3 regions of the Sporomusa sp. 246TCP1 genome follow, and region 3 is predicted to be linked to each of the others. Evidence: riboswitches for the same ligand, from Rfam matches in the RefSeq annotation. Region 3 holds a riboswitch; each other region holds the start of a gene.
The links. A riboswitch is a leader RNA that binds a small molecule or an ion and turns the genes downstream of it on or off. The one in region 3 is predicted to bind cyclic di-GMP.
Positions count from the first base shown of each region.

Region 1: it holds a riboswitch for cyclic di-GMP, as region 3 does, so the genes downstream of both, AC1ECB_RS16065 (HD-GYP domain-containing protein) here and AC1ECB_RS25845 (methyl-accepting chemotaxis protein) in region 3, are expected to answer to the same signal.
Region 2: it holds a riboswitch for cyclic di-GMP, as region 3 does, so the genes downstream of both, AC1ECB_RS11990 (methyl-accepting chemotaxis protein) here and AC1ECB_RS25845 (methyl-accepting chemotaxis protein) in region 3, are expected to answer to the same signal.

Region 1 is NZ_CM170492.1:3,379,623-3,390,278, forward strand. Features, by position in the region: gene AC1ECB_RS16050 (ATP-binding protein) at 1-1,185, opposite strand, end outside; gene AC1ECB_RS16055 (hybrid sensor histidine kinase/response regulator) at 1,406-2,500, shown strand; gene AC1ECB_RS16060 (EVE domain-containing protein) at 2,590-3,006, shown strand; gene AC1ECB_RS16065 (HD-GYP domain-containing protein) at 3,150-4,202, opposite strand; cyclic di-GMP riboswitch class I at 4,518-4,604, opposite strand; gene AC1ECB_RS16070 (glycerol-3-phosphate responsive antiterminator) at 5,352-5,966, opposite strand; gene AC1ECB_RS16075 (anaerobic glycerol-3-phosphate dehydrogenase subunit C) at 6,125-7,315, opposite strand; gene AC1ECB_RS16080 (FAD-binding protein) at 7,317-8,432, opposite strand; gene AC1ECB_RS16085 (MIP/aquaporin family protein) at 8,488-9,237, opposite strand; gene glpK (glycerol kinase GlpK) at 9,259-10,656, opposite strand, start outside.
Region 2 is NZ_CM170492.1:2,492,781-2,503,436, reverse strand. Features, by position in the region: gene AC1ECB_RS12000 (4-hydroxy-tetrahydrodipicolinate reductase) at 1-359, shown strand, start outside; gene AC1ECB_RS11995 (glycerate kinase) at 433-1,584, shown strand; cyclic di-GMP riboswitch class I at 1,637-1,721, shown strand; gene AC1ECB_RS11990 (methyl-accepting chemotaxis protein) at 1,878-3,590, shown strand; gene splB (spore photoproduct lyase) at 3,657-4,679, shown strand; gene AC1ECB_RS11980 (serine hydrolase domain-containing protein) at 4,799-5,710, opposite strand; gene AC1ECB_RS11975 (excinuclease ABC subunit UvrA) at 5,707-7,314, opposite strand; one part of gene AC1ECB_RS11970 (IS630 family transposase) at 7,477-7,985, shown strand; one part of gene AC1ECB_RS11970 (IS630 family transposase) at 7,984-8,533, shown strand; gene AC1ECB_RS11965 (P-loop NTPase family protein) at 8,545-9,276, opposite strand; gene AC1ECB_RS11960 (MFS transporter) at 9,434-10,606, opposite strand.
Region 3 is NZ_CM170492.1:5,472,446-5,483,101, forward strand. Features, by position in the region: gene mfd (transcription-repair coupling factor) at 1-7, shown strand, start outside; gene spoVT (stage V sporulation protein T) at 163-729, shown strand; gene AC1ECB_RS25815 (putative polysaccharide biosynthesis protein) at 905-2,506, shown strand; gene yabN (bifunctional methyltransferase/pyrophosphohydrolase YabN) at 2,509-3,978, shown strand; gene AC1ECB_RS25825 (HU family DNA-binding protein) at 4,073-4,348, shown strand; gene AC1ECB_RS25830 (response regulator) at 4,432-5,133, shown strand; gene pstB (phosphate ABC transporter ATP-binding protein PstB) at 5,382-6,167, shown strand; gene phoU (phosphate signaling complex protein PhoU) at 6,184-6,840, shown strand; cyclic di-GMP riboswitch class I at 7,245-7,332, shown strand; gene AC1ECB_RS25845 (methyl-accepting chemotaxis protein) at 7,704-9,737, shown strand; gene AC1ECB_RS25850 (TSUP family transporter) at 9,819-10,178, shown strand; gene AC1ECB_RS25855 (sulfite exporter TauE/SafE family protein) at 10,175-10,576, shown strand; gene AC1ECB_RS25860 (CaiB/BaiF CoA transferase family protein) at 10,598-10,656, shown strand, end outside.

The sequences.
Region 1 (10,656 bases), 2.1 Mb from region 3:
GCCCTTTTGCCTCGCCTCCACCTCTACCATACTGCACAGCTCGTGAATGGTATCATATAAATCAAATTCTACTGCTTCTACTGTCATTCGCTGCGCCTCAATCTTCGAAAAATCAAGAATTTCAGTGATAATAGTCAAAAGTCCCTTGGCCGCCTTACTCATCCTGTCGATATATTCCTGCTGCTTCGTCGTAAGCATTGTGCTGCCAAGCAAGTAATTATAGCCAATAACAGTATTCATTGGCGTACGTATTTCATGACTCATATGAGCAAGGAATTCGCTTTTAGCCCTGTTGGCCTGCTCTGCTTCTTCTTTGGCAGATTTCATAGACGTAAACAATTTATTAAAGGTGTCCGCAAGGAGCCGTAATTCCTGTGAGCCTTCAGGCACAAGCCTAAAATGTTCGTTATCAAGAGAAAATGCTTTTAATACTTCATTATAGTTTTGAATTGGACGATTGACCTGGGTAAAAAATAGTCTCATCAGCGTAGCAACAGCCCCAATAATAATTACTGCAAGTATAGCCTGTACTAGTGCAGCCTTATTTGTTCTGTCACGGGCAGCTGATAAGTCCGCTTCTAACCGGGCATTCATGATATTTTGAAATTGCGCGATAGGACTCATTATACTGCGCTTGTCTAAGTCATATTTACTGTCAAACATGATACTCCGCGCTCTGGCTAGTTTTTCTTCCGGACTTAACCTTTTTGTCTTCTCATTTAGCTGAAAGGCGGCAACCTCCGGGGGCATCTCACTTTCAAGTACCCCCTGCGCTTCAAGTACCAGCCGCATGGACTCCTTCTCTGTTTCTACCAGCGCATCTGAATTATTTTTAGCTTCTGCCAGTAATTCCATTTCGGCGCTAGGTGCATTCAGTTCCCCTAACCGCGCTATAACATAATCCCTGGTTTTTGTCAGATTTATTTCTTCCCAGTATTTATACATATGGATAGCATCTGTTGTAACAGCGTACTTTCGGGCTTCATCTGTCAAATAGTCGGAAGCAGTTGCTAGATTAATACCTAACTGCTTAAATTCCGTTCGCCGCTTCTCTGCCGTCTGCTCGTCTTGAATACTAATGTTCATATACATAACACTCCCCCCAAGCAGCAGCGCAATGATAAGAAAAAGCACAAGCATTAAAACACTAATTGTTGACTGTTTTACAATAAATTTGGCCGGCATAAATACACCCCCTGGCACAGAAAATAGCAAAAAGGCATAGCCGGCAAGTTTGATTGCTCAAACGGCCACTATGCCATAAGATACTTTTTTCTTTTATTGTAATGCAAATAACTACAATTGACAAATACTTTTTTTGTTTTATATATACGGGAACTACTTGTATTCAGGTTACCACTACTTTAAAATTAGATATCGACATTCGACTTTACGGAGATGATCTATGGTGAATTATAATAAGCCTGTTAATCAACCAACAATACTAATTGTTGATGATACACCTGAGCATATAGAAACTGCTGTGGCCGTTCTTCGCAATAATAATTTTCACGTTCGCGTTGCTACCAAAAGTAATACAGCTTTAAAATTACTGGAACAACATATGGCCGACTTGATTCTCCTTGATATTTATATGCCGGAAATAAATGGGTTTGAGATTTGTCAGATGATCAAAAGCAACCCTGCCTTCCGTTCGATTCCGATAATCTTTTTGACCTCGCTTAATGATGAAGCAAGTATCAGCAAAGGTTTTCAGCTGGGTGCACAGGACTATGTGACCAAGCCCTTCAATACTTCTGAATTGCTTGCCAGAGTCAACACCCATATCGAACTAAAAAAGCAGACGGAGTCCCTGCAAAATGCTAATAATGAACTAGATAGTTTCTGCTACTCGGTTGCTCATGATCTAAAATCACCTTTGCTATCTTTAAATAAACTTACCGAATATCTTGCTGCCGATTACGCAGATAAAATTGATTCCGATGGGCAGGAACTAATCAGCAACATCCAGGAAAAATCCCAGGAAGTCATCCAAATCATCGATCACCTGCTTGATTTATCACGTATGTGTGAAAGGAAAATGAATCTGACTACTATTGACTTAAATCAGTTATTTTCCAAAACATATACTGAACTAGTTGCACTGGAACCGGTGCGAGATATAGAATTTACACTTGCGCCTCTCCCCACCATTCAGGGCGATGCTCTAATGTTCAAGCTTCTTGTACAAAATATTCTTTCCAACGCCTTAAAATATACGCGCCATAAAGCAAAAGCGTCTATCAAAGTCACAGCTACACAAACTGATACTGAATTTATTATTGCACTTCAAGATAACGGCGCAGGTTTTGATATGAAATATTCAGCCAGATTGTTTAACATATTCCAAAGACTTCACTCCAATAATGAATTTGAAGGTTCTGGCGTTGGGTTAGCAATATGCCAAAAAATACTTAAACGACACCATGGCACGGCATGGATAACAGGAAAAGTCAATGAAGGAGCCAGCTTTTATTTTAGCTTAAGAAAAAAACCTTAAAATAACAGGCAGAAAAATAGCCTCCGCTTTTAAGTGAATTTTCCATGTAATATATATCTAATTACAAATTAGTAGGAGAGTGATGAAAAATGGCCCACTGGCTTGCCAAAACCGAACCGGAAAGTTTTAGCTATGCTGATCTGCAACACTTGGGGCGTGATCGCTGGAATGGTGTAAAAAATTTTACCGCACTAAAACATATAAAAAACATGAGACTAGGTGACCAGATCTTTATTTATCACACCGGCAAGGAAAAGGCAATCGTCGGTGTAGCGGAAATAGTCTCTCCCCCCTACCCCGATCCTGATGAAACCGATAAACGTTTTATTGTCGTAGATGTTGAGCCTCGATACTCCTTAGACCGGCCTGTAACTTTAAAAGAAATTAAAGCTACTGCTACTTTCCAGAAATGGGATCTTGTGCGTCAGTCACGTCTCTCAGTTATGCCTGTTACACAAGAACACTGGGAATTGATACATTCAATGGCTAAGAACTATTCCCTGTAATATTTCCTCAAGTTTTTTTTGCGTTCTTGTCGATAGATAACCATATAACCAGCTATTGTTGCACCGGCAAATAACACCAAGATCCCAATTGTTAAATAGTACAGCACCTTTAACACTCCCATTCAAGCCATTAATACTATTTATCACCCAACCCCTGTAATGCATAATTCTTCTTGTTGCAGATCCAAAAGTTTGCCATTTTGTGTACAGACAACTGGCTTGGTAAAACCTCTGTCTCTGGCATAAAAGGCAATAATATCTGCTTTTTGTCCATTGCTTAAAATCACACTGCTCCCTATAAGATAATCCCGCATATTATCCATGAAGGTCAAGCAGAAAACAGGTTCAAGCTTTTCAAACAAGTCATCTGCCAATATATCAAGCGCCTCAAACGGCGTCATTTTACGACGGTATACCCGATCGGATGTTATCGCATCATAGACATCAGCAATAGAAATAATTTTGGCCTCAGCACAAATTTCATCGCCGATAAGACCAAGGGGATATCCGCTACCATCCATCCGTTCATGGTGCTGCCAAATTCCGAGTTTAATATTCTCAGGAATTCGAGCATCTTTAAGCACTTGATAGCCATCCTGAGGATGCTTCTTAACGGCGGCAAATTCTTCATCAGATAAACGTCCTGGTTTATTTAGTATGGACAAAGGAACAATCAGTTTGCCAATATCATGGAGCAGGCCGGTTAAAATTAGTTTTTTCAACTCAGTACCTTTGTAGTTGCACCACTTACCCAAAATTCCGGTAATTATAGCAACATGTAAGGAGTGATTAAAGGTATTCTCACTATAACATCGTATATCATGCAAATGCTCCAAAACTCCAATTGTTTCTGCCAAAAGGATAATTTTTTGATCGACGAGTTCCTGCATTTCGGCAATTGGAACCTCTCTAAATTTTTTAATATGTCTAAATGCATGAACAATTTTATCAATTGTTTCAGTATAACCCTTTGCAAACTCAGTCTTAGTCATATGAACAGCAATTACTTTCTCCTGCATTTTCTCAGTGGAATCATCAATATTAATAGCTGGCACCCCCCAATTTCGAAGGCTGTCTATTTGCGATTGATTGAGAACAGCTCCCTGGGTCAATAATTTTATAAACCCATCCCCAGCTATCACATCCCTACCTGTGCACATGCCAGGAACTAAATCTTTTGTAAAAATTAAATTCATGCGCAGACCCCCTGGTAATACATGACTATTAACAGTCAGCATCGATAATTATTTAAGATCAAAGTTAGCTGGTCTCTGTCTCTTCCTCCAAGTTCGTATTTCGACATAGTCTGTTGCATTTTGGAATATACTTTTTGGGGGATAAGCCTTTGAATAAAAATATGACAATATCAGACAAAATGCAACCAATCCTATTAAAATGATATATAGATTTTCCATTACTATATTCATGCAGTCCTCCTTGTAATCATTTTTGGAAAATAAATGGCACCAATCTATAAACAGACTGATGCCAACATGTACAATTCTTTACGAATCGGCAACCTGGCAGTCCTAGACCAATCTGTCCTTAGACCCATAGCTTTGCGTCCTCATCTTTCGATAAGTTTGCCTAGAAAATTTTGTATGATTATGTATATTAACGGAATTTCAGTTGTAATTTTACACCAAGATAAACTAATAGTCAACGTACTAATTAGGACTAAAATCTCTGTTTCTAGGATATTAGTCCCATTTTGTCTAGCATTACTTTACATAACACATATTTTCTAATCCTCAGCACCTCAATAATTGCCATAAAAGCACATTTTAGCCCTCAAACAGTGCTTTTTTTGTTTTTCTACAAAATAATAATGTATGTAACATAAACTTATCACAAATGCCAGTAAATGTCAATTATTCGATTAGATAAAATAATTTATCTAATCGAATAATTGCTCTCTGTATTAGAATAGTATGGTAATTATTTACTATTACGAAGTATACTGCGATAAAAAACTATCTCCAGCAAGGAAGGAAGCTGTCAAAATCATTATATGACAAAAAAAGACACTTTCAAACATAACGGTCGCGAGTGTCACGGGGACATGAGTGTCACGGGGACAGGTCCATCGACACACCATTGCTATTATATTGCTTCCTCGTAATGTCTGCCTCTCTTTTATCTCAGTTTTGTAAATAATAGTTAAGGATTTCTACATCAGTTGCTTTCATACCATCGCAGCCCAGCGACCAATATTTTGAAAGAATGAGAGCCCGAAGGCTCTCATATAGTTGCGTTACTTCTTACCTATCACCAAGCTTACGTTGAAGAAAAAGCTTAATTGTCGGATAGCCTTTTCCCAAACAAACCACGTAATTGCTTGGCTTCTATATTGTCAAAAGGGGTTTTGCTGTCAAATTTGCAACCGAAAAGTTCCATAAACTTGTAGTACTTGTATCAGCACCTACAGCACCTGCCTTGAGTATTTGTTTAATATCCTGAGTGCTTTTGATTAAACCGGCAGCAATTATTGGTTGCTGAAAATGCTTTCTGATTTGTTCATATACCTTCAACACCGCTACCCCTGGCATAATTTCTATAAAATCTGGTTTAGACTGACGCAAAGCATTGATTCCACTGATTACCGATGGCGTATCATGAGCAAAAATACGTTGAGCTGTCACAAGACCTTCTTTATGACCTGTCGCTACTAGTTGACCGTTAGGAGTAACAATGCCATCTACGTCGGCTTTCTCTTTTAGATACTTGATGGCAACCTTATCTCTTGCCATGCCGCCAATCATATCAACATGAACCAATACTATTTTCTTATGTTTACGCAATTGCTGACTTATTTCAACAATATTGAAAATATCGCCTGATGAAATCATTACTATTTGAACATTACTATTGATTACAGTAGGAAGCATCTCCGGTTTTTGCAGTGAAGCAACAATCGGGCACACTTGTAGTGCAGCCATAATTTTATCTTGAGGAAGCATATCATCTCTTCCTTTCGCAATTTTCAATCACTTACTATGTCTTAATTCCGGATAATAACTAATAATCCTTTTAATAATTAAGAAAAAAATTATTATATCCACACATAGCGCCAAATCAGGCGGAGTAAACTCTCCGCCTGATTTGGCTATGTTTCAGCTTAGTTGCAAAAAATTTGAGCAAATACCTCTACTGGATGTAAAGCCTTATACTTAGTGCCATGCTGAATCTGCAAACGGCAGGTTGCACACTCAGTAATAACCATATCCGGTTTATATTCATTGATGCCATCAAACAAAGCCTGACCTATTTTCATCGAAATATCATACTTTTCTTTTTTAAAGCCGTAAGTACCCGACATTCCGCAGCACCCATTATCCACATCAATAATCTCCAGACAGGGATTGCTTTTTAATAATTTTACCCATGGTTTTCCAATACCTTGGGCTTTAAGATGACAAGGCGCATGATAAGCTAACTTTCGAAAAACAGTGGTTTGTCTTTGTTCCAGTCTGTCTTGCAAAGCTACTAAAAGTTCACCCAAATCGTACGTACTGGCTGCTACCAGCTGCGCCAATTTAGCCAGCTGCTCATCCTCGCTAAAAAGGCCAGCATACCGGGATTTAAGTGTATAACCACAGCTCGTACAAGCAGTAACAATCTTCCAGCCCTTCATAACAGCATCCTTCATCGCCAAAATGTTGTTGCGGGCATCGGCTAATGCCGCCGCTTTGTCGCTAGCGGCAGGAAGACCACAACAGCCTGTTTGCGCAATTTCCACAGCGTAACCAGCCTTTTCCAAAACTTTTACCGCAGCTGCTCCTACATCAGAATCATTATACTTAATGAAACAACCAGGAAATAGAAGTATTTGCTCCTTTTCCCCTTTCTGCCGGCTGCTTCGGTCTGTACCAAGCAGTGGTTTTGCCGTATAGGCCGGCAAATTCCGTTTAGCAGTAATACCTCCCAGCGGCATAAATGGACCGGCCGCTTTGAGAGCACAATTACTTACCGAAGTCACAATTGTACTCATTTTACCCAGTAATGCGGGACGGGCAAGGAAGTAGTCGCGAATTTTTTTCACGCCTGTCTTTTTTTGCTGCGCCTTGGCTTCGGCAATGTACTCAGACACATTAACCTGATTAGGGCATATCAAGTCGCATTGTCCACACCCCAGACAATAATCCACCCAATCTAAGCTGCAATCCAGGCCTTCACGCCGGAAACGTTCAATATCAGAGCCCAACTTTTTAGGTCCCGGATAATCAGGACATACCTTTAGCACGGGACATACGGTATTGCAGTAGGAACATTTTAAACAATAATCAATAGTTAGCTTTTCTTTCTCCATACTACCTTGTCACCCCCGCTGCCAGCAGTCCTGCCCGGTAACCTGTCACTATCGCCAATGCATTACCATTTTTACACTCATAAGTCTCTAGAATATTGCCGGCACCATATACATTCGCTGCAACAGGAAGGTTGTTTTTATTTACTAATTGCAGCTGTTCGTTAACCCTGGCATCCTCCTGCAGCAATGTTTCGTTATCTTTACCTGCTCTAGTAATAGCAATACTATTTTTATTGATTCTACCTGTAGCCACAATAATGCTCTGGGCTTTAATTACACGTTTCCTGCCAGGAGTATCCAGGATTACCGCTGTACAAAGTCCGTCCTCCAACTGCAGGGCTTGCACTGGATAACCTGGGTTACTATCTACACCAGCTTGTGTTAAATATCTCTGTAAACATTGGAAAACCCTCAACCCTACCATTGATGGCGGTACTGTAACAAGCTCACCCACAGAACATCCTACCTGTTTTATGAACTCAGCGAATTCCTTTTCCTTCATTTTTGATCCGAAAATGGCTGGTAATAACAGCAAATCATTATCCCCGACCAATGGTTGAACAAGCTCTGCCAGTTGCTTCTGATTCTGTTTGTCTTCCAGATAGTTTGCTACATCCAGGCTAGTAAAGGAATGATTTTGCATCCAGGGTATTTCGATAGTAGCTGCGCTGTATTTTACTTGCATACCTAACTTTTTGACAGATGCAGAAAGCAATTCAGCTGTTAAATGCGCACTAAAGCCGCTTAAACCATGAATCCCCGTTATTATTACTTTGCTGCCGTTGACCGGCCTGCCAGCCCAGACAGAGGAGGGGGCTAGCACTACCTCTTGAAAGCCCCCCATTATATTCGGAATTAACGTACGCTCGTAAAAAGCCCCTTTATATTCGCAGCCGGCTGCCGCTGTCATGGCACTAAAGAAATCTATAGCTTCTTCCAGATAAGGCTGTTCACTGCTCATCCCCTGAATACTTACCGTTCCTCCGCCCAGAGCAAAGGTGCCCGGCCCGCTGGTTACCATTGTTACCTGGGCGCCGTTTTTTGCCGCTGCTGACGCGGCAGTGATTCCGGCCAAGCCGCCGCCAATAACTAAAACGTGCTTTCGGGTATTATCCATTATTTATCACCTAGCCCAACAAGGTTTCAATCCATCCACCATCGGTAAACACCCACTATAAAATCCCCATTCCCTTGCCAATTACAAATGATAGCGCACCACCGATAAACGGACCTACAACAGGAATCCAAGAATACCCCCAGTCGGAACCACCTTTGCCAGCGATAGGTAAAATTGCATGAGCAATACGCGGTCCAAGGTCACGAGCCGGGTTGAGAGCATACCCGGTAGGACCACCAAAACTAAGCCCCAAACCCCAAATCAGAATAGCAACCATATATGGCCCAAAACCAGCAACAAATTTGGCACCGCCACCGCTGACTTCTTGAGAAAAAATTACAAAGATCAGGAGTATCAAAAAGGTAGTGGCCAGCACTTCACAAATCAGATTAGCCGTTGTATTGCGGATAGCCGGGGCAGTGCAAAATATACTCAGTTTGCTGGCTTTGTCTTCGGTAACTTCCCAATGTGGAAGAAACATCAACCAAGTTATGCAACCACCGGCAAACCCTCCGGCCACTTGGGCCAACATAGTCATCACCGCATGTCCAGGAGCATAGACACCTACCATCATTTTGGCCAAGGTAACGGCCGGATTCAAGTCCGCTTGAGGTGCACCGGTAGCAATGGCACTAAATACACCCAACAGCACACCAAAAGACCACCCCGCCGTGACCGCGATCCAGGCACCGCCACCACCGCCGCCAACTGCCTTTGAACGTGCCAATGTCAAATTGGCACATGCGCCGCAACCAAAACTAAGTAAAACTAAGGTGCCGAAAAATTCGCCAAACAAATTTGTCATAAACAAATACCCCCCAGCCAATCAAACTTTAACTTTTTTGGCCCAGCCCATACAAAGTTGTACGGCTTCCTGCCATCCATGATAGAGATTGTCACGGTATTCAGCCGACATTTCAGGCTTAAAGGTTTGATCAATGCCCCATTGAGAGGCAATTTCATCGGTGCTTTGCCACAGTCCACTGCCCAAACCAGCTAAATAGGCTGCTCCCAATGCCGTCATTTCAGTAATTTTGGGTCTGATAACCGGAATTCCCAAAATATCAGCCTGGAACTGACAGAGCAAGCTATTCTTAACAGCTCCCCCATCTACTCTCAATTCAGACACTTCGATGGTACCGTCTTTTATTACAGCATTAATAATATCTTTCGTCTGATAGGCTAATGCCTCAAGACCTGCACGAATCAAATGGTTTCTGGTAGTACCCCTGGTAATGCCGATTATCATTCCGCGTGCATACATATCCCAATAGGGAGCACATAAGCCAACAAAAGCCGGAACCAAATAAACACCGCCGGTATCAGGTACCATAAAGCCATACCATTCCGTATCTGCCGCCGTATAAATAATTTTAGCCTCATCACGCAACCATTGAATGGTCGCACCGGAAATAAAGATAACTCCCTCCAAAGCATAACTGACTTTTCCGTCAATTCCCCAGGCAATAGTAGTGGTCAAACCATCTTTAAATATCGGCGTATTGCCGGTATTCATGACATACACACCAGCTGTACCAAAAGTATTCTTAGCCATACCGGGTTTGAAACAAGCCTGACCAAAAAGAGCGGCTTGTTGGTCGCCAGCATCCCCTCTAATCGGTATCTCAGCTCCAAAAAACGATGCGCCAGCTACCCCATAATCACCGTTTGAATCAATAACTTCGGGAAGAAGAGCCATCGGTATGTCCATCTTCCGGCAAAGTTCCTCATCCCACTCCATCCTCATAATATTGTAGAGCATGGTTCGGGAGGCATTGGAATAATCAGTCTTATGGCTTTTACCGCCTGTAAGATTCCAGATCAGCCAAGTGTCAATGGTTCCAAACAAAAGCTCTCCCTGCTCGGCTCGCTGTCGTGCCCCAGGTATTCTGTCCAAAATCCAGGGAATTTTGGACGCCGAGAAATAAGCGTCAATGACTAGACCGGTTTTTTCTCTGATCTCTTCCGTTAATCCGTCTTCAACCCACTTTTCGACAATCTCTGCTGTTTGGCGTGACTGCCAGCAAATAGCGTTATAAATGGGTTTTCCTGTGGTTTTATCCCAGATAACCGATGTTTCTCTTTGATTTGTTACACCAATTGCGCGTATTTCTTCAGGAGATATTTTTGCTTTATTAATGGCCTTACGAGCTACTTCGATCTGAGCCTCGAGTATTTCCACCGCATTATGTTCGACCCAACCCGGGGTAGGAAAGATTTGAGT
Region 2 (10,656 bases), 3.0 Mb from region 3:
TGGTAGCAGCTCAAATTTTGCAAAAAATAGCCCCTCACGCAGATATTGAAATTGTAGAGGAACATTTTAAAGGAAAACGCGAAGTGTCTGGAACGGCAAAGAGAATTGCGAATTTACTAGGTCTCAATGAGGAAGAACACCTAAATTCTATTCGTGTTGGTGGAATTGTTGGGCGTCACGAGATCATCTTTGGGATGCCTAATCAGACTATACGGTTGCAGCATGAAAGCATAAACAGGGCAGCCTTTGGTCAGGGGGCTATTTTTGCAGTGAAATGTCTTATAGGCCAACCTCCAGGACTGTATACTATGGAAACAATAATTGCAGAGATGTTTAGACAAAATATTCCGGTATATTAGATTGCTCTGAGACATAATCATTTAAAGTTAATTAAAAGAAAATGACCTGATACAAGAAAGGGTTAGGTAAGATATGCGCATTGTAGTTGCACCAGATTCATTTAAGGGTAGTGTGTCAGCAGTGGATACTGCAAATGCCATTGAGAAAGGAATTCGTCAAGTTTTTCCAGAATCAGAAGTCATAAAGCTGCCAATAGCTGATGGTGGGGAAGGAACAGTAGAAGCCTTAGTAACGGCTACTGGCGGTCAAATTATAGTTAAACCTGTAGTCGGACCGCTTGGTGATATGGTAGATGCCCTTTGGGGTATTGTGGGAGACGGCGAAACGGCCGTTATTGAGATGGCGTCTGCCTCAGGTTTGCCTCTTGTACCTAAGGATAAGAAAGATCCCCGTATTGCTACTACCTATGGTACAGGAGAATTAATTAAAGCAGCTCTTGATAGGGGTCTAAGAAAAATCATTATTGGTATTGGCGGCAGTGCTACTAATGATGGCGGCAGCGGTATGGCGCAGGCATTAGGAGTAAAATTCCTGGACGCTAAAGGACATGAACTTCCGTACGGAGGAGCCGCTTTAGCCAACCTGGATTGTGTCGACATGTCGGGAATTGACATACGGCTTAAGGATACAAAGATCATGGTGGCTTGTGATGTAGATAACCCTTTGTGCGGACCAAAAGGTGCATCTGCTGTGTATGGGCCGCAAAAAGGCGCTAGCCCGGAAATGGTTGTCCAGCTTGATGAGGCTTTGCGGCATTTTGCCGGAAAAGCACAAAAGGCAACAGACAAAGAGGTAGCAGAATACCCAGGAGCAGGTGCCGCCGGTGGACTTGGTGCCGGATTCCTGCTTTTTACCAACGCTAAACTGAGGCCAGGCGTGGAAATTGTTCTTGAGGCCATTAACTTTGAAGCGATAGTGAAATCGGCTCAATTTGTGATCACTGGTGAAGGACGCACCGACTTTCAGACGGCTTTTGGCAAAGCCCCTGTAGGAGTGGCTAAATTAGCCAAAAAATATAATGTTCCTGTATTGTGTATTTCAGGTGGCTTGGGACAGGGACATGAAGAGGTGTTAAAACAGGGGATTGACGGAGTGATGAGTATCGTTCCCGGCCCGATGTCTTTAGATGAGTGTATAGAGCGCGGAACAGAATTAATTGAAAAGGGAGCGGAAAGGCTTTGTTATATTGTTAAAGCAGGCATGCAAATAGGAGGACGGAATTAACATTTTAGCTAGACTTGTCATATAAATGGTGGTAAAATTTACATGAAAATAGTTGAATGTTAAGCAAACTCATTGAAAAATGAGGACGCAAAACCGTGGGTCTAAGACAAAAATGTTATGGCTGCCAGGTTGCAAATTGAGTTAGAAACTCTAATGCAATCTAGTAGCCTATTAATTTTGAAAGGAGTGGGTCAAATGCTGTAGTGTTTCAACCTATTATTTTTTCTGATAAGGTTTTCATGACCTAGTATAACGAAGAAATGGTATTGACTATGAAAGAAGGCGCGAACTGCATGTTTAAAAATCTAAACACAGCAACAAAAATTATCAGCCTTATTATAATAATGGCTATTGGAATGGGATTAATCGGTTTTACGGGTTTCTACTTTAATCAAAAAGCAAATACGGACGTGACTAAAATTTATGAAGATAATTTACTGCCGATCAAATGGATAAATTCATTTAGAGTCAATATTAGAGCTGGAGAAGCTATTACTGTACAATTGATATTATTAAATATTGGTAAAGATCAAGAACAGAAATTTACTCAACAGTTTGTTAAACTTAAAGATGAAAATGATGGTATAATGGCTAATTATGAAAAAATGAATCTTGATCTGGCCGAAAGAGAAAGAATTTCCCAAATAAAAGAAGCATTAAACTCATATAGAATCGAACGCCAAAAATCTTTAGATATAGCATCTACTGGACAAAAATTAGATGCCTACGAATACTATAGGAATTATGCTTTACCTCATCTCAATACTATGAATAAGCTCTGTGACGAACTTGCAGAAAATGATGCTAAAACAGCAGATGTGATAAACATTCAGAATGATTTGGATTTTGCTTTTGCTAATAAAATGCTTATTTGTATCCCGTTAATATCCATGATACTTGCTTTAGGATTAGGATGGTGGGTAGCAACAATAATATCCAAACCACTTACTGCAGTAGTTGCCAATGTGCAAGAGATTGCGAATGGAAACTTAAACGTACAGGACATTAGCTTTGATTCTAAAGATGAGGTAGGTCAGCTAACTAAAGCTGTTAATAGTATGGCTGAAAATCTTCGAATTCTTATAAAAAATGTAGCTCAGACGGCGGAGCAGCTAGCGGCTTCATCCGAACAGTTAACAGCAAGCGCGGAACAATCTGCACAAGCTGCAACCCAGGTAGCTTCAACAATCGCAGAAGTAGCGAGTGGAGCAGAAAAACAATCAAAGGCTATTGATGATACGTCAATTACAATTAACCATATGTCGGCCAATGTCCAACAAGCGGCTGCGGACAGTAGCGTTGTGGCAAGCACTACAAACAAAACAGCTGAAACGGCACAAAATGGTCTGGGGGCTATCGCCAAGGCTAACGAACAAATGAGCAGTATAGAAAAAACAGTAAATAATTCCGCAATTGTTGTCGCGAAGCTAGGAGAGCGCTCTAAGGAAATTGGACAAATTGTTGATACTATATCTGGTATAGCCGGGCAGACGAATTTGCTTGCTTTAAATGCCGCCATAGAAGCCGCTAGAGCAGGAGAACAAGGTAGAGGTTTTGCCGTAGTTGCAGAAGAAGTTAGGAAACTTGCAGAGCAATCCCAAGAAGCCGCAAAACAAATAGCCGATTTAATTGGCGAAATACAACTTGAAACAGATAGCGCGGTTGCGGCTATGACTGACGGTACTAAGGAAGTAAAAAGAGGAACGGAAGTGGTAACTTTAGCGGGTCAGTCTTTTGATAATATCGCCAGTCTTGTGACTGAGGTTTCTGAACAAGTTAAAGAAATTTCTACTAATATGCAACAGATGGCAACAGATAGTCAGCATATTGTTTTAGCAGTAAATAAAATTGATACTATAAGCAGCGAGGCGCTTGGACATACACAAACTGTCTCAGCAGCAACAGAAGAGCAATCAGCATCTATGGAAGAAATTGCAGCTAGTAGCCAGAGCCTGGCTAAAATGGCAGAAGAATTACAACATGAAATCCGGAAATTTAAAATCTAGGTCAACCTAGTCTTAATGCGCTGCGCATTGCGCATACTAGGCTTAAATGTTATAGGAGTGAAGTATATGCGCTTTGTACCTAAACGAGCTTTTTTTGAGCCTCAGGCGTTAGAATTTCCGCTTGGCAAAAAGATCTATGATAAATTGCTGGATTTATCAGTGCCTATTGAGTTAACAGGGTCTCATAACCGTGTTACCGGCATTCCGGGGAAAAACCAACAGCAGACTTTTAGTGAAGCCAAACGTACTCTTGTTGTAGGCGTGCGTCGAAGTACTAAATTCTCAGCATGCAAGCCATCGGCCCATTACCAGCTTCCATTAAATACTAGTTGTCCCGGTATGTGTGAGTACTGTTATTTGGCCACAACGCTGGGTAAAAAGCCATATTTGCGTGTATATGTCAACAATGAGCAAATATTAGAACAGGCCGACGAATATATAGCTGAACGCGCGCCGGATGTTACCATTTTTGAAGGAGCGGCCACTTCTGACCCTATTCCGACAGAATACCTGACAGGAGTATTGCGGCAAGCAATTGAATTTTTTGCCGAGCGAACATTGGGACGGTTTCGATTTGTCACGAAGTTTACGGATGTTGACTCTCTTTTGGCTGTTAGGCATAATGGCCGGACACGGTTTCGTTTTAGTCTCAACGCCCCAACTGTGATACGAAAATACGAGCATTTAACACCGACGGCGGCGGAACGGGTGGCAGCAGCGGTCAAAGTGGCTGCTGCCGGTTACCCGCTGGGGTTCATCATTGCTCCTATTCTTCAATTCGAGGGGTGGGAGGAAGAATATGACTGGTTGTTCCAATCCCTAAATGACCAGTTGCCCCAGACAGCCCGTAGGGATATTACCTTTGAATTTATCAGTCACCGTTTTACTAAGCGGGCAAAAAGTCAGATACTGGATTTGTTTCCGCAAACAACTCTCCCTCTGGACGAGGAAGCGCGACGATTTAAATATGGGCAATTCGGTTATGGCAAATATCTTTATCAGGATAATACAATAGCAACATTAAAGGAATATATGTTTGCACAGGCAAAGGCGTACTTTCCAGAGGCTAAAGTGGAGTACTTTGTATAATGTAATTCATCGTGAAAGATTTTTCATTTAAGATTAGTAGAGATGAACCGTATCATTGGTAACGGTGCAGAATTTCAAACAAAGAGTAGAAAACTGCCCTGTTTGCCCTACTAATTTATTCATATCATCTGAATAATATTATCAAAAACATCTCTATAACTTTTGCTTTGTGCGGTCGGAGTTGCTTGAATAACATACACTATATTTTTTCCCGGCAGAATAGTTATCTCTTGCCCTCCATATCCTCGGCAAGCGTAACCTCCATCAAATAACCACCATAAAAATCCATACTCTTTTGCATTTTGCGAGGGCAAAACAGCTGCCTTGACATATTTTTCATCGACAATATCTTTTCCATTATCCAGAAATAAAAAACCGATTTTGGCAAGGTCGCAAGCTGACAAATCAGACTGCGCCTCATGATTCGGATTTTTGCTTATATTATAATCAACATCATTTGAAAACTTAGCCCATGCGCCACTTGTTATTCCAAGCGGTTCATACAGGTTTTCTTTACAAAACACATATGCACTTTTTTCTGCCGCTTTTCCAATAATCGCTGATAATAATATAACATCCCATTCTTTATATACAAACTTTGTTCCGGGTACATTAGCCATAGCTGTGTCAGCAAGCTGTCCTATGCAGTTTGCTACTTTCCAGAGCTGTTCAAGCATTGGGCAATGATAATGAATGCCACCATTCCAATAAATTCCCGACGTCATGGTAAGCAAATGCCGAATTGTAATCAGTTTATGATATGGGTGATTATTTTCTGCAAACTCATCAAGATAATTTGCAATGGGCTCATCAAGGTGCTTAATATATCCCTTATCCAAACAGATGCCTATACAAATGGACAAAATGCTTTTCCAAATAGATTTAATGTTATTACGGCTATTTTTATCAAATCCATTGTAATATCTCGCTAAAATAAGTTTGGAATCCTTATAAAGCACGACGCTGTTTATCAGCCGGTATCGTTTTTGTTTGATATATTCATCTGTAAATTTTGTTAGATCCTCATTCACTTCAAATACCGACCTATAATAGAATTTTTATCAGCTTTTAATTTAGCAGGAGTTCCTGTCGCAATTATATTTCCGCCGTCACTACCTCCACCAACTCCCATTTCAATTATATAATCGCAGTTTGACAGCACGTACGGGTCGTGTTCTGTAACAATGACAGTATTGCCTTTATCCACAAGCTCTTGCATTAGTTTCATAAGCCGTAAACTGTCGTGAAAAGAAAGCCCTGTGGTAGGCTCGTCCAATATATAAACGGTATCTTTGGAATTTTGCCCCTTTGACAGTTCTTTCGCAAGCTTAATCCGTTGGCTTTCGCCGCCGGATATGGTAGGTGTTTTTTGTCCAAGAGTAATATAACTCATTCCGACACGTAAAAGTGTAGCAAGCATGTTTTCAATGGGTTTATCTTTACCTTTGAAAAATTCCGTCGCCTCATCAACAGTTAAGGTCAAAATGTCTCTGATGTTTTTACCATCAAGAGTTACTTCCAGTGCTTCAGGAATAAATCCTGTACCTCCGCATGATTCACACTCCAAATCTATAAAATTACCAAAACCTACATGATAGTGTACCTCGCCGTCACCCTTGCATACTTTACAGCCACCTTGGGAGTTTACGGTAAACAATCCTGCCGGTAAGCCGCTTTTTTGAGCAAATAAAGCGCGAATGCGGTCAAACATACCTGTATAGGTGGCAGGGCAAGAGGTACGGCTTCTACCGATTGGCTTTTGGTCTATAACAAGGCACTTTTTTATATGTTCCGTTCCGCTGATTGCTACATTATCGGTTTCAGATGAGGTTTCATCATCCTCATCATCAATCACGCATTTTGTATGCAAAATATCTTTTAATTTTGGTACGAGCGTATTGGAAATAAGGCTTGATTTGCCGCTGCCTGACACCCCAGCAACGCCTACTATTAAACCTAATGGAATAGTAACAGTTATATTCTGTAAATTATGTAAGCAGGCATTTTCTATCTTTAAAATTTTTTGCGTATTAATTGGTTTATACGTTTTTTTAACCGTAAAAATGCTTTCATTTTTCAAATAGGGAGCGGTATTTGAATGTTCGCAATATAAAAATTCGTTAAATGAACCTTGAAAAATCTTTTCGCCGCCATATATTCCCGCGTTTGGCCCTAAGTCAATAATATAATCGGCACAGCGCATGAAGTTTTCATCATGCTCAACAGTTATTACCGTATTTCCGCGTTCAACAAGATTTTTAAGAATTTTAATTAGCTTTGCTTTTTCTACTTCATGCAGCCCTATTGTCGGTTCATCAAATATGAAAATAATGCTATCCATTTCTGCGATAATGTATGAAGCCAAGAATAATCTTTGAATCTCGCCGCCGGAAAGTGTAGGGACAGGGCGTGAAAGCGCAAGATGATGTAAGCCAACATCAACCATGCAGTTTAGCTTTACAAGTATTTCACCAAGTAATGGCGTTTGCTTCAAAGTGGCTTTGTCTAAAAAAATATATAGGTCTTTAATGTACATTTTCTCAAGTTCAGAAATGGTTTTACCCATAATAACTGTGTGCGAAGCTTGTTCGCCAAGCCCTGTGCCTCCGCATTTAGGGCAAGAGCATTTATTCATATATCCTGCGCTGGTTAAGAGATATTCTATATATGACGCATTAAAGAGTAAAAAAATATCAAAAAGAAGCAACTATTGATAATTATTATTTGTTAAGAAAATGGTTTTTGGATTTTATGGCGAAATCCTTTGTCAATTAATTCATGACGAAGGGGTAGACACATGCGAGACATCCGCCAATTACCATCAGAAGTAATCCATCGAAGAGTCAAACGCCTCAAAAGAAAAATGAAGTCATGTAAGAATTCGCGGATGCAGGAACGTTATCAAACGATTTACCTGTATTTGCAAGGGTATTCAAAAGAAACAATTTCTCAAATAACTGGGCGGGCTCTTAGCACAGTCTATCGATATATTAATCTTTATGTTAATTGCGGATTAAAAGGCTTACGAATGAACCATTCGCCAGGCCGGCCAACCTTTTTAAGCGAAGAGCAATGCCAACAAGTGTATGATATGGTTGCACATCACGTTCCAAAAGACGCTGGATTTTCGGTAGAAATGAACTGGACAGCTCCCTTACTGCAGCAATGGATTGAGAAAACTTTTGGTGTAACTTACAGTATACGCGGTACGTTAAATTTGTTGCATAGCCTTGGATTTAGCTGTACCCGGCCCACATACACTCTGGCTAATGCAAATCCTCAAAAACAAGAAGAGTTTAAAAAAACTTTATGAACTGAAAGATTCGCTTTTGCATGGTACAATCGACCGTCTGCTGTTTCAAGATGAGTGCATGATTAGGGACTATCAAGCCATTTTTCGGACTTGGTTTCCTAAAGGAAAGCAAAGAATAGTTCCAACCTACGGAAAACACAGTGGTGTAAAGCTAATCGGCGTATTAGATTATGAAACCGGAGAAGTAGTATGTAGTCACTCTACCAGTTATGATGCACAGCAATTTCTCGCATTTTTGCAATTGGTGCTTGAGAAATATCCTGGTCAAAAAATCGTGATGATTTTGGACAATGCCCGCATTCATCATGCCAAACTGCTTCAACCTTTTTTGCAACAAAACAAAGAAGTACTTGAGTTAGTTTTTTTACCCCCATATAGCCCACAACTAAATCCAATTGAAAAAGTATGGGGTTGGCTCAAACGCACCTGCATCTACAATGTTTTTTTCAAATCAGTTGAGGAAATTGCTAATGCTGTATTTGCTTTTATTAATGATATTAATCGTAATCCGCTTAAGACCGTCGACCGCATTTGTGTTTAATTTTTCATTGTTTAATGCGTTGTATATAGACGGCCTGATGTAGCTAAAGCGCCATTTGTAATATGTGTTATCCACGGTATAAATCCAATAAAGGATGACTTACCATTATCGCCATATTTCAAATAAAATAATTGTTCATCCGTCAGTGTGGATAGTTTTTGTGTTGGCAAAAGGTTATGGTATTTATAAAAGCTATCAAGTATTTTTCTAGTGCTTCCTCGCTTACCTAAACCAAGAGAAACATCCTCTATTTTTTGTGACGAATCAGCAAACAACTTTTCTTCATCAAGCTGTTTAATAATCCCGCTGCCTAAACATTGTACGCACATACCTTTAGGAGAATTTTTCTGAAACATCTCCATTGAAAGAGGCTGACCATCGTCATATTTGTTGTCGTGTTCACCATAAGTTGCGAATAGCATTGCGAGCATATTACTTATTTTTGTTCTTGTTCCAACTGTGCTACGTGGGTTTGATTGACGGATAATACGTTGCTCTACTGCAACGGTTGGAGAAAGTCCTGATATACTATCAAATGTCGGGGTGCTATCCACCATAAATTGTGTGCCTGAAAACATTAAATAGCGCCTTTTACTTTCTTCATAAAGCGTGTCAAAGGCAAGGCTTGACTTACCGCTTCCTGATACGCCGGTAATAACTGTTAGCTTATTTTTGGGAATTGTAACATCAATACCTTTTAAGTTATGAACCCGCGCATTCTTTAGCGCAATATACTCATTCATGGATTTTTCCCTCATATCCCTTAAAAAAATAACTACTTGTTAAAAGGAGACGTCTATTTCGGCTTTAGAAATAGACGCCAGGTAGTGCTATATATTTATTGCGTTTATAAGTACTAGGTATACTGTTTAAGCTTTAGTGTAACATAGAATTAATTTTTCATTTAATCTCTGCTTTACACCTGGAGCTAATCATCAGTCCAATTGCAACAAGTAGTATAAAGAGTGAATAACCCGCCATTGATACCTTAAAACTGGTGCATGTAGATATTTTGGCTATTATCGGTGGACCAAAAAACATCCCAATACCCCAAAAAGAGTAATATGCCCCCGAAATCGTGCCTTTTAAATAGTCAGGTACAATCTCATTCAAAAAGCCCATTGAAGCGAGATGAAAAGTACCCATTCCTAAACTTGCAACTGTAAGTGCCAATAAGACTAACGGCATACTTAAGACCGGGGCGATAATTATCCCGGCAATTGTGACGAGAAGCCCTATAATCATAAATCTGTTCCGCCCAAATATGTCAGTTAGTGGACCGGTAATAACTTGCGAAAAGCTTATCGCCACATAAAACAATGAAAAGAACACGCCGATTTCAACTGAGCTTACGGATTTTTCTTGCAATAAGAATGAGGGTATAATTGTGAGAAATGTTCCATATCCAGTACCGTAAATAATGATCCCGATCAACGAAATACATGTTTGTCGCTGTCCGATCAACTTCAATATGCTCCGAAAATCAAATAAACTTGTCGATTTTAGTTCTTTTTTTGTTATCGGTTCTACCAGGAGGTTGATTACAACCGCGCCGGCTAAACAACAAAAAGAGTAAACAAGAAAAACCTCATTTCCGGTCAACGCCTTTGCCAATGCTATTCCCCCAAGTGGACCCAGAGTAAGACCGAAATGGAAGACAGCATTATATATCCCCATTACCTTGCCCTTATCCATTGGGAACTTTACTGATAGTAACGCCGGAGCAAGTGCCCAAATCGGTGCCTCCCCGATTCCTTGCAAAAATCGGGATGAAAACATCAACCCAGAGTTTGTTGCAAAGAAAAATAGCAATCCAGCTAAAAAACACAACAAGTATCCGACAATCAGAAACGGCTTAAAGCCAAACCTATCTGATAATCTACCCATAGGGACTTGGATTAGTATATAGGAACAGGCGAACGCCGAAGCTAGATATCCTACCGATTCCCCGTTTCCGTCAAAGTACACGATTCGTTGCGGCAATTCCGCAACTATCATACCAACTCCGAACATCATTAACAGCACTGCCAAATTTAGCCCCAATAGGGTTCTGTCCTTAAGAATAGTTGTCATTGAGTAGCTCCCCCTTTTTGTCCCTTTCAACCAAGGAGGATGCCGTCGAT
Region 3 (10,656 bases):
GAAATAAATGTTAACTTATACGTTGGTTTTGCAGGCAGAAAAATGAATAAAACACATCACCCAGATATATACTACTATCAATGAACGAGTAAGATATTTACTGTCGCCTTGCAAGGTATTATCTGATTTTATTCTTCAAAAGCTATAGAAAGGGGGATACTGGTGAAGGCAACCGGAATTGTACGCAGAATTGATGATCTAGGCCGGGTTGTAATACCCAAAGAAATTAGACGAACTCTTAGAATCCGTGAAGGCGATCCTCTGGAAATATATGTCGACCGTGAGGGTGAGGTTATTCTAAAGAAATACTCTCTGGTCGGGGAATTGGGGGATTTTGCCAAGGAATATGCGGAATCCTTGTTTGAGGCTATTGGACATATTATTTTGATTGCAGATCGTGATAATGTAGTCGCAGTTGCGGGTGGCGCTAAAAAGGAGTTTTTGAGCAAGCCCCTTGGCCCGGCAGTGGAGAAAGTAATGGAGGAGCGTAAAACTGTTTTAATCAGCAATCCGGGTGAGTCCAAACATTGTCAGGATTGCGCCTCCCAATGCGAAGACGATGAACCCTGTAAATTCACAGCTGAAGTTATTGCCCCCATTCTTGTGGAAGGGGATGCCATTGGTGCTGTTATTATCTGCTCCAAGGAACCGGGAATACAAATGACCGATATGGAGGTCAAGCTAGCCGAAACAGCAGCAGGATTTTTGGCAAAACAAATGGCTCAATAATAGTTACACAATAGGCGAAGTAGCGGACAATAACACTCCTGTTAAGTTCGCTACTTTTATATTATTTTAGCGTATTCATTATGGATCATTAATTATGGTTTTAATGGCAGGTAGATTTTGCTATAATAGGTAAAGTGGTCAAGTAGAGACCAGATTGGAGAGGAATGACTCGGTATTGAGTAAAGATACATTTTTAAAAGGTGCGTTGATTTTAACAGTAGCCGGAATTGTTGTTAAAATTATCGGCTCGGTTAACCGCATTTTACTATCCCGTCTGTTGGGCGGCGAGGGGGTAGGCTTGTACCAAATGGCTTATCCCATTTACTTATTGGCGCTCAGTATTTCATCAGCTGGTATTCCGGTAGCCATTTCCATCATTGTGGCTGAAAAACTGGCTCGCAGTGATTACCGCGGCGCAAATCGCGTTTTTCGGATTTCGTTAGGGGTATTGGCGATTACCGGCATTGTGTTTACCTTTCTTTTGTACTATGGCGCCGGGTGGCTGATTGAACATCATTTTGTTCGTGATGCTCGTGCTTATTATGCCATTGCTGCATTGGCCCCAGCCATCTTCTTTGTAACCGTACTGTCCAGTTATCGAGGTTATTTTCAGGGGCTGCAAATGATGACACCCACGGCGGTTTCCCAGATTTTTGAGCAGCTTTTCCGGGTTGTCACAATGATTGCCTTTGCCTATATTCTGCTGCCGCATGGTCTGGAGTTTGCCGCAGCCGGAGCGAGCTTTGGGGCTGGTCCTGGTGCTGCCGCCGGACTGTTGGTACTATTATATTATTATTGGCGGCATAAACCTGGTTTTAAGCATAAGATGAAAACCCAGCCGATGGTTATCCAGGAATCTAGCGTCAGTATTATCAGCCGGATTGTGAAACTGGCGTTACCAGTATCACTGGCGAATATTATGCTGCCGGTGGTATCTAATATTGATCTTTTAATTGTGCCGGCCAGATTAGAAGTGGCCGGTTATACTGTAGAGCAAGCTACTGAGTTGTTTGGTTATCTTACCGGTATGGCGGTGCCACTGGTCAATTTGGCAACAATTTTAACGGCATCGCTGGCAGCAAGTTTGGTACCGGCTGTATCGGAGGCCTATACACTTGGTGATAAGCAGCTGATTTATCAGCGGATATCCACAGCAATGCGTATTTCCAACCTGATAACCATTCCAAGCTTTGTGGGCTTGTGTTTACTAGCTACACCTATTTCACTGATGTTGTATGGCACGCCGAATGCGGGCACGTCTATCGCCATTTTAGCGGTCGGTATTTTTCTTCTAGGCATACATCAGGTAACAACCGGTGTGCTGCAGGGGCTGGGTCATACGGCTATTCCTGTTATCAATATGGGCGTTTCGGCTGTAGTAAAAATTATTATGAGTTGGACACTTACTTCTATACCGGCCTTGGGTATTATGGGGGCCGCCTGGGCCACGGTTGCTGATTTTGGCGTGGCAGCACTTTTAAATATGGTTTTCGTTTACCGCTATGTCGGCTTTAGTCTCAATATCAAGGATGCTTTTAAAACAATCATAGCCTCTGTTGTCATGGGAGTTGTTGTGCTCTTAAGCTATGATGCTATAATGAGCCAAACGCTCCATAATAGCGTAGCTACATTAGGAGCTATTAGTGTGGGAGGGATGGTATTCGGCATTGTTATTTTATTGGTTGGCGGGGTTGCGGTTCGCGATATTGAGCAACTACCACGGGTAGGTGGAAAATTGGCGGTTATTTTAAAGAAATTCAGACTGTTGAGGCGATAACTATGGGAATCACTATTGTCGGACTTGGTCCTGGCAGCTTTAAGCACATAACACTGGAAACATGGGAACTATTGAACGGGAACAGAACGCTATTGTTACGTACGGCCAAGCATCCCTGTGTAGATACGCTTAAAACGAGCGGGGTTAGCTTTTCCAGTTTTGACTACTTGTATGAGCAGACCGAAGACTTTGCCACTCTGTATCAGCAAATTGCTGCTGCTGTGATTGAAAAAGCAAAGCAAGGACAGGATATTGTATATGCTGTTCCCGGCAGTCCGTTGGTAGCGGAAAAGACGGTAGAGTTAATTAGTGCACAGGCCGGAGAAGCCGGGGTAAGCCTTGCTATTATTCCGGCCATGAGTTTTTTAGAGATATTGTATACAAGACTGGGTGTAGACCCAATCACTGGTGTAACCATTGTGGATGCGGCTGATTTGGGGCTTTTGCCACCTGATCTTGTGACTGGTTTGATTATTACCCAGGTATATAGCCGCCAGGTAGCGTCAGATGCTAAGTTAGCACTAATGGATTATTTGGGAGACGAATACCAGGTTACTGTTGTCCGTCATCTGGGTTTGCCGGAAGAACAGATAACCAAGGTAATGTTGTTTGAACTTGACCGGCTTGCTGGCATTGATCATCTTACTAGTGTATATGTACCGCATCGTCCGGCGTGCAGTAAACTATTTTCGCTTGATCCGGTGGTGGATGTTATGGCCCGCCTGCGTTCGCCTGGTGGATGTGTCTGGGATATTGAACAGACACATCTCAGTCTGCGCCGTTATATTGTGGAAGAGGTCTATGAAGTACTGGAAGCCATTGATCTGGCTGACGGTGTTAAGTTATGTGAAGAACTTGGCGATTTATTGCTCCAGATTGTATTCCATGCGCGTTTGGCCGAAGAGAGCGGCGGTTTTACCATGCAGGATGTGGTGGATACAGTTACCGAGAAAATGGTGCGTCGCCATCCACATGTGTTTGGGAAAATAACCGTGCGGGATGCGGCTGAAGTTGTTGTTAATTGGGACCAGATCAAGAAACGGGAAAAGGCTGGCGAAAGGATAGGGGTGCTTGATGGTATTCCTATCGGCCTGCCTACCCTTATGGCGGCTTACAAACTGCAAGCCAAAGCGGCTAAGGTTGGTTTTGACTGGGATGATATTGGTCCGGTATGGGACAAGATAGCAGAAGAACTGGACGAATTAAAAGAGGCCGCGGCGCTGCCTGAAGCTGAGCGTGCTCAGAAGACAGAAGACGAATTAGGTGATGTGCTATTTGCTGTTGTCAATTTGGCCCGGTTTATGGGTATTGATCCAGAGACCGCACTTAACCGCACAAATAACAAATTCAGGCGGCGGTTTAATTATATTGAGACTAAGCTCAAAGAGCAGGGGATAGCCTGGGAAAACACGATTTTGGCTGATCTTGATGTGTTGTGGGAAGAAGCCAAGAGAAAAGAGAGCGCTGGATGAGTTTTTTTGCCATTTTTTTTAATCATAGCAGGAATAAAAAATTACGTAGCGAATAAAGCTAATCGTAATCGATTTACGTTAGGGGGACACGATTGTGAATAAAACTGACCTGGTTAAAGCAGTAGCCCAAAAAGCTGATATGACTCAAAAGGATGCCGAGAAAGCTATTAATTCTGTATTCGCCGCTATTGAAGAGGCCCTAGCCAATGATGATAAAGTGCAAATTATTGGATTTGGCACTTTTGAAGTGAAGACTCGCGAGGAACGTAAAGGACGTAATCCACAAACTGGCAACGAGATTACTATTCCAGCTTCCAAAAACCCAGTATTCAAAGCAGGTAAGGGATTAAAAGATACTGTAAACGCGTAAAGCTAAAGTGGACAAGACTACAATAAACCAGGTTTCTTGAACCTGGTTTTTGCTTTATCCACGAATGAGGAGAGACATCATTTATGACAGGTAAGATTTTGATAGTAGATGATGAAATTAATATCCGTGAACTTATAAAGTTTACTTTGGAGAAGTCAGGCTATAAGACCATTGAGGCTGGTGATGGGCAGGCGGCTGTAACTATGGCTAAAGCCGAAAAGCCGGAGCTTATTGTGCTTGACCTGATGCTGCCAGGCATGGATGGTCTTGAAGTATGCCGCATTGTGAAAAACTCCCGGGAAACAGCCGCCATTCCTATTATTATGCTTACCGCTAAAAGTGAAGAAATCGATAAAGTAATTGGGCTTGAACTAGGGGCAGATGATTACATCACCAAGCCCTTTAGCCCGCGCGAACTCTTGGCCAGAATTAAAGCTGTCCTCAGGCGCAGCAACAAAGAAAGCGCAGTCGGTGGCGAATTGGTTCTGGGTAAGCTTAGACTTAATTTTAGTCGTTATGAGGCCTATTTGGGGACGCTCAAGCTGGAGCTTACTCCCAAAGAATATGAAATGCTCAAGTTGTTTGCAACAAACACCGGCAAAGTATTTACCAGAGAACAACTGCTTGAAAAGGTATGGGGCTACGAATATTTTGGTGATACCAGAACTGTCGATGTACATGTGCGGCATTTAAGGGTAAAATTGGGCCAAGAGAATGAAGTTGTTGAGGCCATTGAAACCGTACGCGGCGTTGGGTATCGGTTTAAGGATTTGTCAGAGAACTAAGTCTTGGTAGAACGCGTTAGTTGCATATATTTTATAGTAAAAAAAGGCTGAAAAACTCGTTAACACATTGTAATAGTATGAGGGGCGAAATTGCCACACTGCGCTCGCAATGACGATGGATTGGGTTCCACTGCGTCATTGCAGACGTAGGTGAGGTAATTTCGTCTTTTTTTCTTTAGGGGTATAAATTTAAACGAATGTTAACAAGATGTTAACATTCAGCCGCCTATTTTTATGTTATATTGCATATGAGAAACGACAGGAGGCAAAACTGGCTTATGAAATATAAAATCCAGGTAAATAAGTTGAAGCTGTATTATGGTGATGTTCTGGCCCTAAAAAAGATCTCAATTGATATTGCGGAAAACAGTGTGTTGGCGTTAATCGGCCCTTCGGGCTGTGGTAAATCGACCTTTCTCAAAACACTTAACCGTATGAATGATTTGATTGAAAGTGTAAAAATCGAGGGCGAGGTATTGCTTGACGACGAGAATATATATCACCCCAAAATTGACACAGTTATGCTGCGAAAACGGGTGGGCATGGTCTTTCAGCGCCCCAATCCATTTCCAATGTCCATTTATGACAATATTGCCTACGGACCGCGTATTCATGGACAATCCAACCGCGCATTGTTGAATGAAATTGTCGAGAAGAGTCTGACTGGATCGGCACTTTGGGATGAGGTTAAAGACCGGTTGCATTCCTCCGCAATGGGATTATCTGGTGGTCAGCAGCAACGGCTTTGTATTGCGCGTTTGCTAGCCGTTGAACCTGAGGTACTGTTAATGGATGAGCCCTGCTCTGCGCTTGACCCGATATCGACGATGAAGATTGAAGAATTAGTAACTGAGCTGAAATCACAATATACGATTGTCATGGTTACGCATAACATGCAACAGGCGGCTCGGGTATCTGATTATACCGGTTTTTTCTTAAATGGCGATTTGGTAGAGCAAGATAAAACTGACAATATTTTTACGCGCCCACAGGATAAGCGAACGGAAGATTATATTACTGGACGCTTTGGGTAAAAGGAGGGATTGCAAAATGGTAACAAGACATAGTTATGATCAGGAACTGGCGGATCTGCGTCAGGCCTTACTAAATATGGGCAAGGCGGTAGACCAAGCAATAGATGAAGCCGTGATTTCGTTGGCTCAACAGGACAACGAACTGGCTCAGAAGGTTATGGATTATGATGATGAAATTGACCAGATGGAAATTGATATTGAAGATAAGTGCATGGTACTGATCGCCAGACAGCAGCCCTTGGCCCGCGATTTGCGGATTATCGGCACTGGCCTTAAGATTACTACCGATTTGGAACGAATGGGTGACCATGCCTATGATATCGCCAAAATAGCGTTGGCCATGAATAAGCAATCCTTGATTAAACCGCTGGTTGATATTCCCCGTATGGCGCAAATGTCGCAAAAAATGCTTAAGGATTCTCTGGAAGCCTATACTACTCTTGATATTACGCTGGCTGAACAGGTGTGTTTAAACGATGATGAGGTTGATAATATCTATAATCAGGTATTTAGAGAACTGTTGACCTATATGATGGAAGACCCCACAACTATTAGCCAGGCCACACAGCTCATCTTTGTTGCCCGCTATCTGGAACGAATTGCTGACCATGCCACTAATATTGCAGAATGGACAGTGTATTTGGTAACAGGGCAGCGGCGGCGGAAAAAATAGAATGTAGGCAAATAGAACAGGCGAGATTGCTACGCTGGCGCTTGCAATGACCAGGGATGTCATTGCGAACAACGCGAAGTAATCTCGCCTTTTTTATGTATGGAATCATATTAGGATAGAAAAGCACAAAAGGGATGCATTTTTTGGGGTAATTATCATTGGGAATTATAAACCGATAAAAACTAAATAGTTCATTTATTTTGTTGACATATGTTTGTTTATGTATTAATATTTATGTAAAATATGACACTAGATATAAAAATAGTAATTTTTGTTATGATTTGATAACAACCATCAGATTTTATCATGGAATTTATAAAAACTTTTGCGCTAAATAGTAGATCTATGGGCATGGTAAAAATATAGTTCAAAGAATAAAATGAGTCAAAGAATCGTTTCTTTGACTCCCATAGTTGCAAACTTATCGAAAGGTAAGGACGCAAAGCCATGGGTCTATTGTACCACGGGTACTATGATTGCCAGGTTGCCGTTTTAGTTTAACTAAAATGTTTTAAACCAGACTAAAGCGAAGTCTGGTTTTGTTTTTGTAGGGACAATATGAAATACAAAAATAGCGATACGAGTGAGTCGCAGACGTAGAAAAGCATAAAAGAAATTGAAAAAATGTGATGAAAGGTGAATGAATTAATTTGTATTGAAGTCTTTTGTACTCTAGTGGCATAGATATGTGCTGCTGAAAGGGGGGATGTATTATATAAAAATGCGTAGTTATAAGAAACCAACGTGCTTATTGACATGTAATTTGTGGTTGCCTGTAATTTAGTAGTAAAACAAAATAATCTTAAAGACAACGGTTTCATTCCGATTTGTGCTTTGAGTGGATTGAGGGGTATGATTATAAGATGAAGGTTACCAGTATTAAAGTAAAACTACTTTTAATTTTTTTGCCATTCGTTATAGTATCTTTTGCCATATTGTCTGGAACAGGTTACTTTTTATCCCGGCAGGCTTTAAGCCAGAGCGTGGAAGATACTGCTATGTCAATAGGAGCTGATTACTCTCATCGTATTGAAAGTCATATCAATGGTGCAAAAGTTCAATTGGAATCATTTTCAAGCATTAGCCCGATATACAATCCTGTTGATGAACAGACACTTGTAAAAAACTTGAATGATTGTTCTAAACATTTAGAGGGCTTAGCAAATATAATATACCTTTATCCCAGTGGTTCAGGATTACGTCCAGATGGCAGCAAAGTTGAAGCTGGTGACAGGGAATATTTTAAAAAAACAATAGCAACCTCTAAGCCGGTTGTTTCAGATGTGATAGTCAGCAGAACCACTGGGAAAGTGGGCATTAATGTTGCCGTTCCTGTTCTCAATCAGGGACAAATAACCGGTGTGCTTACGGGGTCTATGGCTATGGACAGTCTTGCTGAACTGGTGAAAGAACTTAAATTTCAGGATTCGGGATATGGGTATATTCTTGATTCGACAGGTACTATTATTGTAAATCCTCACAATAAGGATGTTGAAGGGAAATTAACTCTTAGCAGTAAGACTATTAATCCAGATTTAAATTTAAAAGTAACAGAACTAGATAATAATTTAGTGAATTTATTTAATAAAGCCGCCTCTTCCGGAAACCAGGTACGAGGGGAATACATTTCCGAGGAGGGGGTTAACGTCATTGGTATAATAACTCCAATTAATCTAACAAGCGGGAACCGCTGGTTCATGGTGGTGAATGCCCCGAAAGAAGAGGCACTACACGAAGTCAATGCGTTAATGTGGGCAATGTTGTCAGTATCAATTGTTTGCCTGGTGGTGGCAAGCATATTTGTTATAATAATTAGTCGTCGTATTGCTAATCCCATAGCATTAATTAGGGATGAATGCTTGCTATTAGCAAATGGTGATTTAAGAGAACGTAAAAGGACGATTGTTTCGCATGATGAAATTGGTCAGTTGGTCAATGGGTTTGCTGATATGCGGAACAATCTATATGCGCTAATTTTTAAAATAAAAGATTCAACAAGCCAAATGGCTGATATCTCGTGCAATATGGCGGAAGGAGCAAACCAAAATGGCGAGACAGCCAATAAGATTGCTATAACTATAACTCAAATAGCTGAAGGGGCCACACAACAGAATAAACAAATTATTGAAATTCGAGAGAAAGTGGAAGCTACTAAAGAACATGTTCATGCCGGCCTTGCAGAAGCAGTTGCAACACTGGAGTATGCCACAGGGACTTCACAGGCTACTAATGAAGGAGTAAAATCGTTGCAAGCAGCAACTGATCAGCTGACTTGTTTACAAGATATTGTTAAATCTGCAACTGGATCAATGCAAAATTTGGGCCGAAGGTCACACGAAATCAGCAGTATAGTGGACATTATTACTGGTATCGCGGGACAGACCAACCTATTGTCCCTCAATGCGGCCATTGAGGCAGCAAGGGCAGGAGAGCATGGCAGAGGCTTTGGTGTAGTAGCAGAAGAAGTTCGGAAATTGGCCGAACAATCAGCCCATGCGGCAACGCAAATAAGTAACCTTGTACAAGATATCCAATCTGAAACAGATGCTACGGTTCGTATTATGGAAGACAGTATGGCGCAGGTTGATTTGCAGGTAAGTAATTTTGACACTGTTGGGGAAGTCATTAAAAAGGCGACCGATGCAATTGTGCAGTCAGAAAGAAATATTAGTAGTTTGCAGAGTCATTTGGAAATCCTTGAAAAATATTCGATAAACGTTCAGGAGGCCGTTGCAACTATTGCTGAAGTTGTTGAGGGGACAGCAGATGCAACCGGGGAAGTTGCCGCAACGTCAGAAGAGCAATCCGCCTCAACAGAGGAAATTTCTGCATTAAGTAGAAATATAGCCGACATAGCCGAAGAACTAAAAATGCTTATTAATAAATTTCGAGTCTAAAAGCTAAGGTTAGTATGGGTGTTTGTAAATAATGTGAATTTCGCCAGTATAACGTTTTAATGTTACAGAGGGGGATGGGATTTGCCAAGAAATCTTGTTGCGATTCTTGCAATCGGCTTTGTCGGCGGCTTGTGGAGCGGTTTTCTGGGACTAGGCGGAGGCGTAGTGTTGTTAGCAATCATGGTGACCTGCTGGAAGGTGGAGCAGCATGTTGCCAATGCAACTTCATTAGCTGTGATCTTTCCGACGGCAATTGTGGGAAGTTTGCTGTATCAGCACCAGGGATTTTTGGATATGATGCTTGCAGCAAAAATCGCGGTTGGCTGTATTGTCGGTGCATACCTGGGTTCAACATTAGCATGCCGGTTACCAGCAGTTACCTTGAAAAAATATCTCTCTGGCGCACTGATCATAGTTGGAATATGGATGGTGATTGGATGATACTGTTTTTATTGGGCTTGGTCATGGGCTTCCTCAGCGGCTTAATGGGTATTGGCGGTGGAATCATTATAGTACCTGCTCTCGTTCTTGGCTTTGGTGTGTCACAGCACTCAGCCCAGGGAATATCATTGCTGCTCATTATTCCCACTGTTCTATCAGGATTGATTACTTATCACCGCAAAGGCTTTGTTGACTATCGAATGGCAGGGCTACTGGCCGTAGGCTCTTTAGGTGGTGCTATCTTCGGAGCCAGTTGTGTTCAATACATCTCAGCTTTTATGCTGAAAAAAATATTTGGGGCAGTTCTTGCTTTGCTTGGGTATAAAATGTATCGCGATGTCTCTAAACGATTCACGGTGAAGGGTAATGCAGTGGAACTAATGGACGATGCAAAATAATTCGAACAGTAGGAGGAGAAAATGCCATTAAAGAATATTGTTGTATTAGATTTGACGCGGGTGTTGGCTGGACCATTTGC